DNA from 2 places in the Rossellomorea vietnamensis genome. Region 2 is predicted to be linked to the other one. Evidence: a T-box and tRNA genes for the amino acid it is inferred to sense, from the RefSeq annotation. Region 2 holds a T-box; the other holds one or more tRNA genes.

Region 1 (6,480 bases), 1.2 Mb from region 2:
TGTAGTCGGTCCCAAGGGTTGGGCTGTTCGCCCATTAAAGCGGTACGCGAGCTGGGTTCAGAACGTCGTGAGACAGTTCGGTCCCTATCCGTCGTGGGCGCAGGAAATTTGAGAGGAGCTGTCCTTAGTACGAGAGGACCGGGATGGACGCACCGCTGGTGTACCAGTTGTCTTGCCAAAGGCATCGCTGGGTAGCTATGTGCGGAAGGGATAAGTGCTGAAAGCATCTAAGCATGAAGCCCCCCTCGAGATGAGATTTCCCATCACGTAAGTGAGTAAGATCCCTAGAAGATGACTAGGTAGATAGGTCAGAGATGGAAGCATGGCGACATGTGGAGTTGACTGATACTAATCGATCGAGGACTTAACCACAAAGAGTCATTATTTTAATGAACAACAATTGGTCGATATTCGGCTTTCTTGACATCAATCCTTTATCTAGTTTTCAGGGAATAAATTTTCATTTATACCTTGATTTTTATCGAAAATATTATATAATAATATTTGTCATTGTAAGCAATATGTCTGGTGATAATGGCGAAGAGGTCACACCCGTTCCCATGCCGAACACGGAAGTTAAGCTCTTCAGCGCCGATGGTAGTTGGGGGATCTCCCCCTGTGAGAGTAGGACGTCGCCAGGCCAAATCATTCCGCAGTAGCTCAGTGGTAGAGCTATCGGCTGTTAACCGATCGGTCGCAAGTTCGAATCTTGCCTGCGGAGCCATTGCTTCCATAGCTCAGCAGGTAGAGTGCTTCCATGGTAAGGAAGAGGTCACCGGTTCGAGCCCGGTTGGAAGCTTTTATTTTTTTTAACAAACCGGCCCATTGGTCAAGCGGTTAAGACACCGCCCTTTCACGGCGGTAACACGGGTTCGAATCCCGTATGGGTCACCAAAGTTTTTTGAGAAAGCAAAATAACTTACCATTACATAACGGAGGATTAGCTCAGCTGGGAGAGCATCTGCCTTACAAGCAGAGGGTCGGCGGTTCGATCCCGTCATCCTCCACCAAAGATTTTTGCGCCAGCAAAATATCTTTCCTTAAGCTCTTATCAATTCAATATGCCGGTGTAGCTCAACTGGTAGAGCAACTGACTTGTAATCAGTAGGTTGGGGGTTCAAGTCCTCTTGCCGGCACCATTGTTTTTTAGCTGGAGGGGTAGCGAAGTGGCTAAACGCGGCGGACTGTAAATCCGCTCCTTCGGGTTCGGCAGTTCGAATCTGCCCCCCTCCACCATTTTGTATATTTCAGTGTAAAATGGACATCCTATAAATGTCCCTTTTTTATGCCATTCACGTAATTATTGGGCTATAGCCAAGCGGTAAGGCATCGCACTTTGACTGCGACATGCGTTGGTTCGAATCCAGCTAGCCCAGCCATTACGAGCCATTAGCTCAGTTGGTAGAGCATCTGACTTTTAATCAGAGGGTCGAAGGTTCGAATCCTTCATGGCTCATCACACATTTTCTCACATCTCTTGGTGTGAGAATTTCTCTATATGGGGCCTTAGCTCAGCTGGGAGAGCGCCTGCTTTGCACGCAGGAGGTCAGCGGTTCGATCCCGCTAGGCTCCACCAAAGATATTTCTTAAATGCAAAAATATCTATCCGTTAATGAAGCGAAAAAATCATCATACATACGACATGATTAGACCTTGAATCTCTTAGGAGATTTGAGGTTTTTTTGTTTCACTAATATTCTTACATCCCATCATCAAAAACCCCTCTGTCCACGTATATATATACACAATCCTGTCCAGTTGAGTCATCGGTCTTACTAGGGATACAATAGGGACAGGACGTAAATTTTGAATAGGGGGAATTTTTGATGAAACGAAATATTTCAATTATTGGTGTACCGATGGATTTAGGTCAAATGCGCAGAGGTGTGGATATGGGACCGAGTGCGATTCGCTATGCCGGTATCGTTGAGCGACTTGAGAATCTCGGATATGACATCAAGGACCTGGGTGATATTGAGATCGGGCAGGCTGAACGTGTACATAATAATCCTGATACAAATTTACGAAATTTGAAAGCGGTTGCTGAAGCGAGTGAAACGCTTGCGGGTAAGGTGAATGATGTCATCGGCAGCGGGGATTTCCCATTGATCTTTGGTGGGGACCACAGTATTGCGATTGGAACATTGGCAGGGGTTTCTCCTCATTATGAGAACTTAGGGGTGATCTGGTATGATGCCCACGGTGATTTGAATACGGGAGATACCTCTCCGTCCGGGAATATTCACGGGATGCCCCTGGCTGTGAGCCTTGGGATCGGCCATGAGGATTTAACGGGTATCGGGCAAAGTTCACCAAAGATCAAGCCGGAGAACATCGTCATCATCGGAGCACGTTCTTTAGATGAAGGAGAAAGAGAGTTAATTAAGGAAAAAGGCATCAAAGTATATACGATGCATGAAATCGACCGCCTGGGAATGACAAGGGTAATGGAAGAATCCATTGATTACTTGAAGGGAAGAACGGATGGGGTTCATCTATCACTTGATTTGGACGGCCTGGATCCAAGTGATGCACCTGGAGTCGGGACGCCTGTCCTTGGTGGGATCAGCTACCGCGAGAGTCATTTGGCGATGGAGATGCTTGAGGAGTCTGGATTGATTACGTCTGCTGAATTCGTGGAGGTAAATCCCATCCTGGATGAGAAGAACAAGACAGCTACGGTTGCCGTTGCGCTGATGGGATCTCTTTTTGGAGAGAAGTTACTATAATAAATGTCAAAAAAGGCTGGAATCCTCTAAGGATTCCAGCCTTCATCTATTTCCCTTCAATGGTGCTTGACCACTTGATATTGATTTAACAGATCGTCAAGACGAGTACTCAAATCAACTACTTGCTCATCGGCAAAGGAAGACTTTAATGCTAGTTCGACCATTTGGCGACGGCAGTCTTCAATTTGAAATAATAAATCATTCATTCTTCTCCTCATTTCGAGATCCTCCCGCAATAGAAATATTAGTTCCTTTATACCCCTTTTCTAATAAATGTAAACACATTTCCCTAAAAATTTGTTAGGATAATAATATAAAAAAATTGAAACCTTTTGATAGGGTACTACGTATATAAATATAGCCGCATAGAGCGGAGGTTGTGAAATGGAAGCGTTAGTGAATAAACGGATAAAACAAGTATTGAAAGGTGATCAAAATGCCTTTGCAGAATTGGTCGAGCTTTATAAAGATAAAGTGTTCCAAATTTGCTTTCGGATGCTGGGGAATCGTCATGAGGCAGAGGATATCGCCCAAGAGGCATTTATTCGGGCATACGTAAATATCGAGACTTTTAATCAAAAGAGAAAGTTTTCGACATGGCTGTTCAGGATTGCGACGAATCTTTGTATCGACCGGATCAGGAAGAAAAAGCCGGATTACTTCCTGGATGCAGAGGTGGCAGGAACGGAAGGATTGACGATGTACTCACAGGTGGCTGCTGATGTTCAGCTCCCGGAAGATGAAGTGGAGAATATGGAGTTGCAGGAGACCATACAGAAAGAAATTTCCAAGTTGCCGGAGAAATATCGATCGGTCATCGTTTTAAAATACATTGAAGAGCTCCCGCTTCAGGAAATCAGCGAAATACTGGATTTACCGTTAGGAACGGTTAAAACGAGAGTACATAGAGGGCGAGAAGCCCTCAGAAAACAATTACGATCACTGTAGAGAGGGTGAGTGAACATGAAGCCTTGTCCTGAAGAAATCATTGACTATATGCACGATTATTTAGATGGAGACTTAAATAGGGAAAAAGAAGAAACGCTGAAACATCATTTGCAGGAATGCAGCGAGTGTCAGCACCATTTCCATGAATTGAAAAAAGCGATTGCGTTTGTACAAAGCACATCCCATATCAGTGCTTCTGCAGACTTTACAGATAAAGTCATGGCGGGATTACCGAAAGAGAAGAAGAAGATAGGGGTACAGAGATGGTTCCGTCACCACCCGTTACTTACGGCTGCGGCCCTGTTCCTGTTCTTTATGACAGGAAGTTTCCTTACCTCCTGGAATGATGAGGACTTCTCATTTACGAAAAATACTAAATTAGTCGTTCAGGATCATACGGTTGTCGTACCTGAGGGGGAAGTCGTAAAGGGTGATCTGACCGTCCGGAATGGTGATGTGAAAATAGAAGGAAAAGTCACAGGGAACGTGACAGTCATCAACGGTAATCAGTATCTGGCTTCTGCAGGCAGTGTGACAGGAGAAATCCATGAAATCGATGAGGCGTTTGAGTGGCTTTGGTACCAGATCAAAAAAGGTGCTAAAGACACGTTGGATTGGGGAAATTCGCAACTTGAAGAAAAGTAGGATAAAATAGAGGGGATGGAATGTAAGGTCCGTCCCTAAAGGGCTGACACTTATGATGTTCGTGTCAGTTTTTTTATGCAAAAACGTGAGTTCATGAAGAGAATAGAAAGAATCATGAAGCCGTGGGTGTCTTTCATTTGACAGTGATAAAATGTGCTATAATAGGAACGTTACGAAAATGGAGAAGCCACACATGGCGGCTTACGCTTTCGATTAAGCTATTGGAGGATGTAATATGCCGTTTATCGATATTTTTTCGGATTACTCCGCGCTGGATTATGTCTCTGATATTGTAGATATACTCGTTGTATGGTTTGTAATCTATAAACTGATCATGCTGATAAAAGGAACGAAAGCAGTACAATTATTAAAAGGTATTTTTGTCATCATCATTGTAAGGGGCCTGAGTAGTATCTTTGGTCTCGATACACTGGGGTGGATGATGGAACAAGCCCTCACATGGGGGTTCCTTGCGATCATCATCATCTTCCAGCCTGAACTCCGCCGGGCCCTTGAACAGCTTGGGCGTGGCCGATTGTTCTCAAGGACAGGGCTTCAGGAGGAAGAAGAGCAGGAACAGATGATTGAATCCATGACAAAAGCCGTAAGCTATATGGCAAAGCGGCGGATCGGGGCACTCCTTACTCTTGAGAGGGAGACGGGGATGAGTGATTATATTGAAACAGGTATACCCCTTGATGCGAAAATTTCGTCCCAGCTGCTCATTAATATCTTCATCCCGAATACACCACTTCATGATGGAGCGGTGATTGTACAAAAGAATCAAATCGCAGCAGCCGCATGCTATCTACCGTTATCAGAAAGTCCTTTCATCTCTAAGGAACTGGGAACAAGGCACAGAGCTGCACTTGGTGTCAGTGAAGTGACAGATAGTATCACCATCGTTGTGTCAGAAGAAACGGGAGCTATCTCCATTACGAAAAATGGGGAGTTGCATCGCGACCTCTCTCTGGAGCGCTTCAGGGAAATTCTTACGTTAGAGCTCATTGGCGATAAAACGAATGCTTCCTCGACAAAATGGAGCTTTAGGGGGAAGAAAGAAAATGGATAAATTCATGGAAAGCCGTTGGTTCATGCGTATCGTCGGACTCATGTTAGCTTTCATTCTTTATCTATCCGTGAACTTTGACGATATTCAGAAGACGGCCAACAATAGTAGCGGTACGTCCCAGAATGCGATTGAAACGATCCAGGATGTCCCGCTTGAAGTGTTCTACGATAGTGAGAACCTGGAAGTGTCAGGCTTGCCGGATACGGTGAACGTGACCGTGGAAGGATCAAAAGCGATTGTCCAACAGACGAAAACCCTGAAAGACTTTCAAGTATATGTTGATTTAAATGATATTGGAATAGGTGAACACCGGGTGGACATCCAAATTCAGAACATCTCTGATAAATTGGATGTGAAGATCGACCCTGATTTCGCCAATATTTCCGTACAGGAAAAGGTCACGGAAGAATTCACCATTGAACCTAAATTCAATGAGAGTATACTATCCAATGGATATGAGGCAGAAGGTCTTGCCGTCGATCCGAAATCCGTGAAGGTGACAGGCTCGAAGGATGAGGTAGAGCGGATCGCCTACGTGATTGCCACACTCGATGTAGATGAAGAGATCAATGAAAATGTGACAAGGGAAGCCAGGGTACAGGTACTTGACCGGGAATATAACAAGATGGATGTCCAAGTGGATCCTGAAGTGGTGGATGTGACCGTGTCGGTCGTGAATCCGAGTAAGGCCGTACCAGTCACCATCAAACAAAAAGGAAGTCTTCCGAAGGGTACCACCCTTGAGTCGATTTCAGTGGAACCTAAAGAAGCAACGGTGTTTGGAAGGCAGGATGTACTCGACACAGTGGAAGAACTCCTGGCAGAAGTCGATCTTTCCAAGATCACGAAGGATTCGACCATTACTGTGCCACTTGCCCTCCAGGATGGATTGAATAAAGTGGCTCCTGAAGAAGTGAAAGTCACAGTTGATGTGAACACAACCGAAGAGAAAAGCTTATCCGGGATCGAAATCAAACCTAAAGGATTGGCTGACGAATATGAGTACACCATCATGGAACCTGAAAACGGAGTAGTGGACGTGTCACTGAAAGGTGAGAACGAAGAAGTGAGTAGTGTGAAGAAAGA
Region 2 (6,480 bases):
CGATGAGGACATTTTTAAATCGTTCGTCTCCATCCGGGATCAGTTTGTCAGGGTCTCCAGGCACTGCACCGAAGATATTTTTTACAAAGTCAGGGTTCAGGATGACACCCGGCTGTGAAAATTCTGCCGGCGTATTCGGCAATGCCAGGTATTTCTTTCCGTTCACCATGACGTAACGACTCATAAGTAAGCTGTCATCCGTTTTGGTAGGAACGTATTTTGCATTGAATAAATCACTTTTAACGAGTCCCGCCTGGCTGCATGCTTCGGATGGAAGCAGTCCCGAGATGGAACAGAAGGATCTTCTGACGACCCCTTCCGGTTGTTGGAACGATGCATCAGGATCAATCAGATCGGGAGCCAGGTCCCTGACGTCATTCAACAGATACGACCATAAGCGGATGTTACGCAGTCCGTAATGTCCGTACCGGGCACGGGATCCAGGAGTGTTCAGTGACGAAGGTGTGTCGTAGCCGAACCAGGTCCCAAATGTAATACTAGGATTCGTTGCTACAAACCAGTGATCTTTGTATTCCTGACTCGTTCCGGATTTCCCGGCCCAGTCTGAATCAAAGTTCAGGAAGGTCTTCGCGTAGCGCCCGGTACCTAGGTTATGATCCAGGGTATCCCTCATCATATCGATCGCTAAATAAGCGGTTTGCGGACTGAAGACATCCACAGGTTCTGTCTTGTGTTCAAAGACGACATTGCCATCTTTGTCGACGATCTTGTCAATCATGAAGGCATCGATGAATTTTCCCCCATTGGCAAAGGTGGTGTAGGCATTTACGTTTTCTTCTACCGTGACACCCGTCGTCGTTGCCCCCAGAGTAAGGGACAGGTTATTGTCATATCTGCTTGAAAGGGATTCAAAGCCCATCTTCAACAGAAACTCTTTAAATGGATTCCGGTTGTAAATATTCGCATACGTTCTGACCGCTGGTAGATTCAATGATTCTGCCAGTGCGAATCTTGCAGGGAAGAGTCCGCGCTCCCTGAACGAATAGTTTTCCGGTTTCCAGCCATTGATGTTGACGCCCACATCAGGAATCGGTGATCCCGGTGAGATGTACCCGTATTCGAGTGCTGGTCCGTAAGCGAGCAAAGGCTTCATGGTTGAGCCGTTTGATCTGTGTGATTGAGTGGCATGGTTGATTTGTTCCAATTTAAAATCACGGCCGCCAATGAAGCTGATGATGCGGCCCGTTTTGTTCTCGATCATCACGGCGCCGACCTGAACCGGTTCTTCGATTTCTACATCTTTCCCTGTGTCAGCGTCTTTTAACGTTCTGGTTTTAGTCGGACCGTACATCTCATACGCATCCTTTGTTTTTTGCATTTGATCATAAATCTTCTTGTTGATGGTTGAATGGATTTCATACCCGCTTTGACGAACATTGCGGTCAGCAAGCGTCTGGTACTTGTCTTCAAGTTCATCATTGTTTTCGAGATCCTGTTCGGAATATCCATCTTCCTTGGCAAGCACATTTTTCATGATTTCCACTGCCCTGCTTTCAAGTTCAGCAGTGAGCCATGGATATTGCTCCCGAGGTGATGGCTTTGGTTTTACGAAATCCTTTGAGATGTCATAGGCAACGGCATCGTCATATTGCTTTTTCGTGATGTATCCTTCCCGGTGCATCCGGTAGAGGACCGTGTTTTTCCGGCTCATCCCGGCTTCGAGATTCTCTTTGATCTCCCCATTATTCTTGAATGGCGTGTAAGAGAAGGGAGCCTGTGGAAGTCCTGCGATGAAGGCTGACTGCGGCAGGGACAAATCCTTTGCGTCCACTCCGAAGATCCCTTTGGCAGCCGATTGGACGCCCGCGATGTTTTGGCCGGATGAGTTCCGTCCAAGAGTCGCTACATTCAGATACGCTTCCAGTATTTCATCTTTATCAAAAAATCTTTCCAGGCGAAGAGCGAGAAGGATTTCTTTCGCTTTTCTTTCAAATGAAACTTCATTCGTGAGGATCTGATTTTTGATCAGCTGTTGAGTGAGTGTACTCCCGCCCGATTGGGTGGCTGAATTCGTGAATTCCTGTAGGACGGCGCGCATGATCGCTTTAGGCACGACACCGTTATGTTCGTTGAAGTACTCATCTTCCGTGGCAATGACGGCATGCTGCAGATCTTTCGAAATATCTTCAAGCTTCACTTCTTCCCGTTCCAGGTCGGTCCGGAGTTTCCCGAGATAGACATCGTCCGAGAAGTAAAGTCGAGAGGTTTCTTCGTAGTTGTAGATGTCCTTTTTCATTTGGTCATAAGGACGGATTGGTTCTTCCTTGACGAGTGAAGCGAAATAACCCGCTCCGACTCCTCCTGCAAATGCGAATCCCAATACAAAGAGGACGATCAGGATCAAAGACAGGTTCCAGAATACACCGTATGTAATTCTTGCTCGTTTTTGTAGTCTAGTATTTGAAAAGAACCTGGTTGCAGGGTCTAATTTTTCACGTAATATGTTCCATTTTTCCTTCATATATCATTCCCCCCAGAACATTCCCATTATAGCATAATTACAGGAAGGCTGTCGTAAAAAGTCAAATAAAATGGTCTTTTATCATGCGTTTAGTTGACTATTATTTTGGAATATGGTAAAAACCTAATATAGTGATTGTAATGATCATCCGACATCAATCGGATTACTGTACAAATAATACATGCATTGAGAGGAATAAGTAGTCTGCCTTCCCTGTTACGAAGAGAGTCAGTGGTTGCTGTGAACTGACACAAAAGGCCGATGAATTACATCCTGGAGCTTTTGCCGTGAACCTTAGTAGCGGCAAACGGTGAGAGCCGTTATCTCTATGAGTGAAGGATGTTATTCCTTAATTTGGGTGGTACCGCGCGACAGCGTCCCTGCATATATGCAGGGACTTTTTTGTTGTTTGCACGTTGAATTTAAAGGAGGAAGAGAGATGGATTTATTAAAAGACTTGGAATGGCGTGGGATCACGTACCAGCAAACAGATGCTGAAGGTTTGAAGGACTTATTGAATAAAGAAAGCATTTCGATTTACTGCGGGATCGATCCGACAGCGGACAGCATGCATATCGGGCATCTGCTTCCATTCCTGACACTTCGTCGTTTCCAGAATCAAGGGCATCGTCCACTTGTACTGGTTGGAGGGGCAACAGGGTTGATCGGTGACCCGAGTGGTAAAAACGAAGAGCGTAAACTGCAGACAGTTGAAGCGATTCAGGGAAATGTAGCGAGCATTAAAGGACAGCTCCAGAGCATTTTTGATTTCGAAGGGGAAAATGGGGCAGTGATGGTGAATAACTATGACTGGATCGGAGCAATGGACGTTGTCACATTCCTTCGTGATTTCGGTAAGCATGTGGGTGTGAATTACATGCTGGCGAAAGATACGATCTCTTCCCGTCTGGAATCAGGTATTTCATTCACTGAATTTACGTATACGATCCTGCAGGCGATGGACTTCAATCATCTGTACGACAACTACAACTGCAAGCTGCAGATCGGTGGAAGTGATCAGTGGGGGAATATCACGACCGGCCTTGAATTGATCAGACGTACACATGAGGAAGAAACGAAGGCATTCGGTTTCACGATTCCACTTGTCACGAAAGCGGACGGAACAAAATTCGGGAAAACGGAAAGCGGGGCGGTATGGCTCGATCCGAAGAAGACGTCTCCATATGAGTTCTACCAGTTCTGGATCAACGCGGCTGACGCCGATGTCGTGAAATACTTGAAGTACTTCACCTTCCTTTCTCATGAAGAAATAGATGCATTGGCTCAATCCGTTGAAACAGAACCTCATCTTCGCAAAGCACAAAAGACGCTTGCGGAAGAAATGACGAAGCTGATTCACGGAGAAGAAGCCCTTGATCAGGCGATCCGTATCACTCAAGCGCTATTCAGTGGTGACATCAAGTCATTATCAGCTTCTGAAATACTGGAAGGCTTCAAAGATGTTCCTTCTTTCGAACAGGCAAAAGGAGAAGAAATCGGATTGATCGATCTCCTCGTCAATGCGAAAATCTCGCCATCCAAGCGTCAGGCACGTGAAGATGTCGGAAACGGTGCCATCTACATCAACGGTGAGCGTATCACGGATCTTCAGCATGTAATGGGCGAAGGGGATAAGATCGAAGGACAATTTACCATCATCCGACGCGGAAAGAAGAAATATTTCAGAGTTCAGTACGTATAATAGAAAATACAATCTATCAGTGCGGTATCCGTTTCTCTTATTTTGGAGCGGGTGCCGTGCTTTTTTACATACACAAAAAAACACTGCCCACATAGTGGACAGTGTCTTCGTACAAAGATTAACGAGAGTAGAACTCAACGATAAGAGCTTCGTTAATTTCAGCTGGTAATTCAGAACGTTCAGGAACGCGTGTGAATGTACCTTCTAATTTGTCAGCATCGAAAGTTAGGAATTCAGGAACAAAGCTGTTCACTTCCATCGCTTCTTTGATGATGTCAAGGTTACGTGATTTTTCACGAACTGAGATTGTTTGACCAGGAAGTACGCGGAATGAAGGGATGTCTACGCGAGATCCGTTCACTGTAACGTGACCGTGGTTAACAAGTTGACGTGCTTGACGGCGAGTACGAGCAAGACCTAAACGATAAACAACGTTATCCAGGCGGCACTCAAGTAGCGCCATGAAGTTTTCACCGTGTTTACCTTGTAATTTGCCAGCTTGGTCAAATAGGTTACGGAATTGACGCTCAGTTACTCCGTACATGTGACGAAGTTTTTGCTTCTCTTGAAGTTGTAAACCGTATTCAGAGATTTTTTTACGTTGGTTAGGACCGTGTTGTCCTGGAGCGTAAGGACGCTTTTCTAATTCTTTACCCGTACCGCTTAGAGAGATTCCAAGACGACGAGATAATTTCCAGCTTGGGCCAGTATATCGAGCCATGAGAGACTCCTCCTTTATTGTTTTTATTTTGTTGTAAAATAAAAACACCTGTGAATAAACAATTATGTGCATTTTGTTTTCATGTACCTTCGCCCTAGCAGCAGAGGGTTACAAGATACACCTCAACAAAAGAGGAACAAAATACGAGCATAAAGGACTTCACTGAAGCTGCATTATTTTACACAAAGAATATTATATGATGCGAGAGATTAGAAGTCAAGGAAGTATTTTATAGATTCCTGAAAAGAGCGATCTGGATTGCACAAACAAAATAGTTCATAAGTCATTTGTTGTGATATAATAAAAGTTGAAAATTATGTTAAATAGGTGAGCAGATTTGCAGGAATCAAAGAGAGAGAAATTTCTTCGATATCTATTGATCGGTATCTGTCTGCTGGTCGTATTGGGAGGTTTCCTTTATTCCTCCTCATCGGGGAAAGTCGAGGAGATCGAACCCTCCATCCATGCTGAAGTATTGTCCAGGGGAGACGAAGGTCGTAACCCGGTCATTGCAGTGGCAAAAGTGGTAGAAGAGCAGCCGGTCCTTGTCATATATGAAATTGATCAAAAAAACCAATATTACTTTAAGGTATTACATAGTGTGTCGTTACACAATCCAGTGAAAATGCTTCGTACTACAAAGGAACATAATGGGGTCTGGGTCCAAATGGAAGAGGGGAAATGGATCCTGTTTTCCGAATCGTTAGAGGTTTTACAGGAGCGGGATGGCGATCCGTCTTCCGTTACTTCAAGCCGGCATCCCTTTCATATTCAGGAAGACACCGGATATATCAACATTTCCCGGAGCTCTCGTGATGTCCGACTGAATCTTACAGACAAAAGCGGGGAACCGAAAGAAATCCATTCCTTATCAGAAGACGATTCAGTATGGCTCGTTGTCTTTCAAAAGGATATGGTGCTGGCCAGGAGCCGGTGATGTAATTCGTTTCACAAACCTTTCAGGTGTGGGTGAGAAAAATGTACGTTATCCAACATGCTTTGCATGAATACAAGTCAAAGCTATTCGATTTAATCTATGAAGAAATGTCAGTAGGGGCAGATCATTCCGTTCAATTGCAAAAGTGGCTGACGGTTGTAAAGGATTGCCTGGAAATCGATCAGGCATTTTTATATTTTTATACCGATTCTGCCTATTTCCTATATCAACCCCATCATAATGGTGGTGTTCCCCTCACACTTGCTGAAGCGACAGAGGAGTATATTCTCAGGCCGATCTTAATAGAAAAAGAAGACCTTTCTTCCATTAAGTTTCACTTTACGAAGAGTGATGGAAGTCCTTTGGCGATCCTCCAAGTGAAGAAGGAGGATTCGAAAAGGTGGGCCGATGAAAGCTGGCTTCATTCCTTTTGGAAGGCAAGCAATCAGTTTTTACAGCATACAGGCGGCATCCAGACTGTCCTAGAAGACGAGAGAAGATATAGGGAATTATTCAAAGTGACAGAGATCTTCCATTCAACGAGGGACGTTCATACTCTCCTTGTACAGGTCATCGAGACGTTGAAACAGGTATTTCCGATTGATGAGTTCCGTTTGTTATTGTCCAATGACCGGCAT

The links. The T-box of region 2 lies ahead of tyrS (tyrosine--tRNA ligase). A T-box ahead of a tRNA ligase gene usually reads a tRNA of that ligase, here a tRNA-Tyr.
Region 1: it encodes a tRNA-Tyr, which carries the amino acid that the T-box ahead of tyrS (tyrosine--tRNA ligase) is inferred to sense. The anticodon was not compared.

Annotation. Positions count from the first base shown of each region.
Region 1 is NZ_CP104558.1:2,664,395-2,670,874, reverse strand. Features, by position in the region: rRNA gene N5C46_RS13755 (23S ribosomal RNA) at 1-372, shown strand, start outside; rRNA gene rrf (5S ribosomal RNA) at 525-641, shown strand; tRNA gene N5C46_RS13745 (tRNA-Asn) at 650-724, shown strand; tRNA gene N5C46_RS13740 (tRNA-Thr) at 727-799, shown strand; tRNA gene N5C46_RS13735 (tRNA-Glu) at 820-894, shown strand; tRNA gene N5C46_RS13730 (tRNA-Val) at 935-1,010, shown strand; tRNA gene N5C46_RS13725 (tRNA-Thr) at 1,064-1,139, shown strand; tRNA gene N5C46_RS13720 (tRNA-Tyr) at 1,153-1,236, shown strand; tRNA gene N5C46_RS13715 (tRNA-Gln) at 1,305-1,379, shown strand; tRNA gene N5C46_RS13710 (tRNA-Lys) at 1,384-1,456, shown strand; tRNA gene N5C46_RS13705 (tRNA-Ala) at 1,501-1,576, shown strand; gene rocF (arginase) at 1,827-2,729, shown strand; gene N5C46_RS13695 (aspartyl-phosphate phosphatase Spo0E family protein) at 2,786-2,947, opposite strand; gene sigW (RNA polymerase sigma factor SigW) at 3,114-3,677, shown strand; gene N5C46_RS13685 (anti-sigma factor family protein) at 3,693-4,322, shown strand; gene cdaA (diadenylate cyclase CdaA) at 4,558-5,394, shown strand; gene N5C46_RS13675 (CdaR family protein) at 5,387-6,480, shown strand, end outside.
Region 2 is NZ_CP104558.1:3,862,944-3,869,423, forward strand. Features, by position in the region: gene N5C46_RS19775 (transglycosylase domain-containing protein) at 1-2,482, opposite strand, end outside; T-box leader at 2,660-2,867, shown strand; gene tyrS (tyrosine--tRNA ligase) at 2,922-4,184, shown strand; gene rpsD (30S ribosomal protein S4) at 4,303-4,905, opposite strand; gene N5C46_RS19790 (hypothetical protein) at 5,243-5,842, shown strand; gene N5C46_RS19795 (sensor domain-containing diguanylate cyclase) at 5,884-6,480, shown strand, end outside.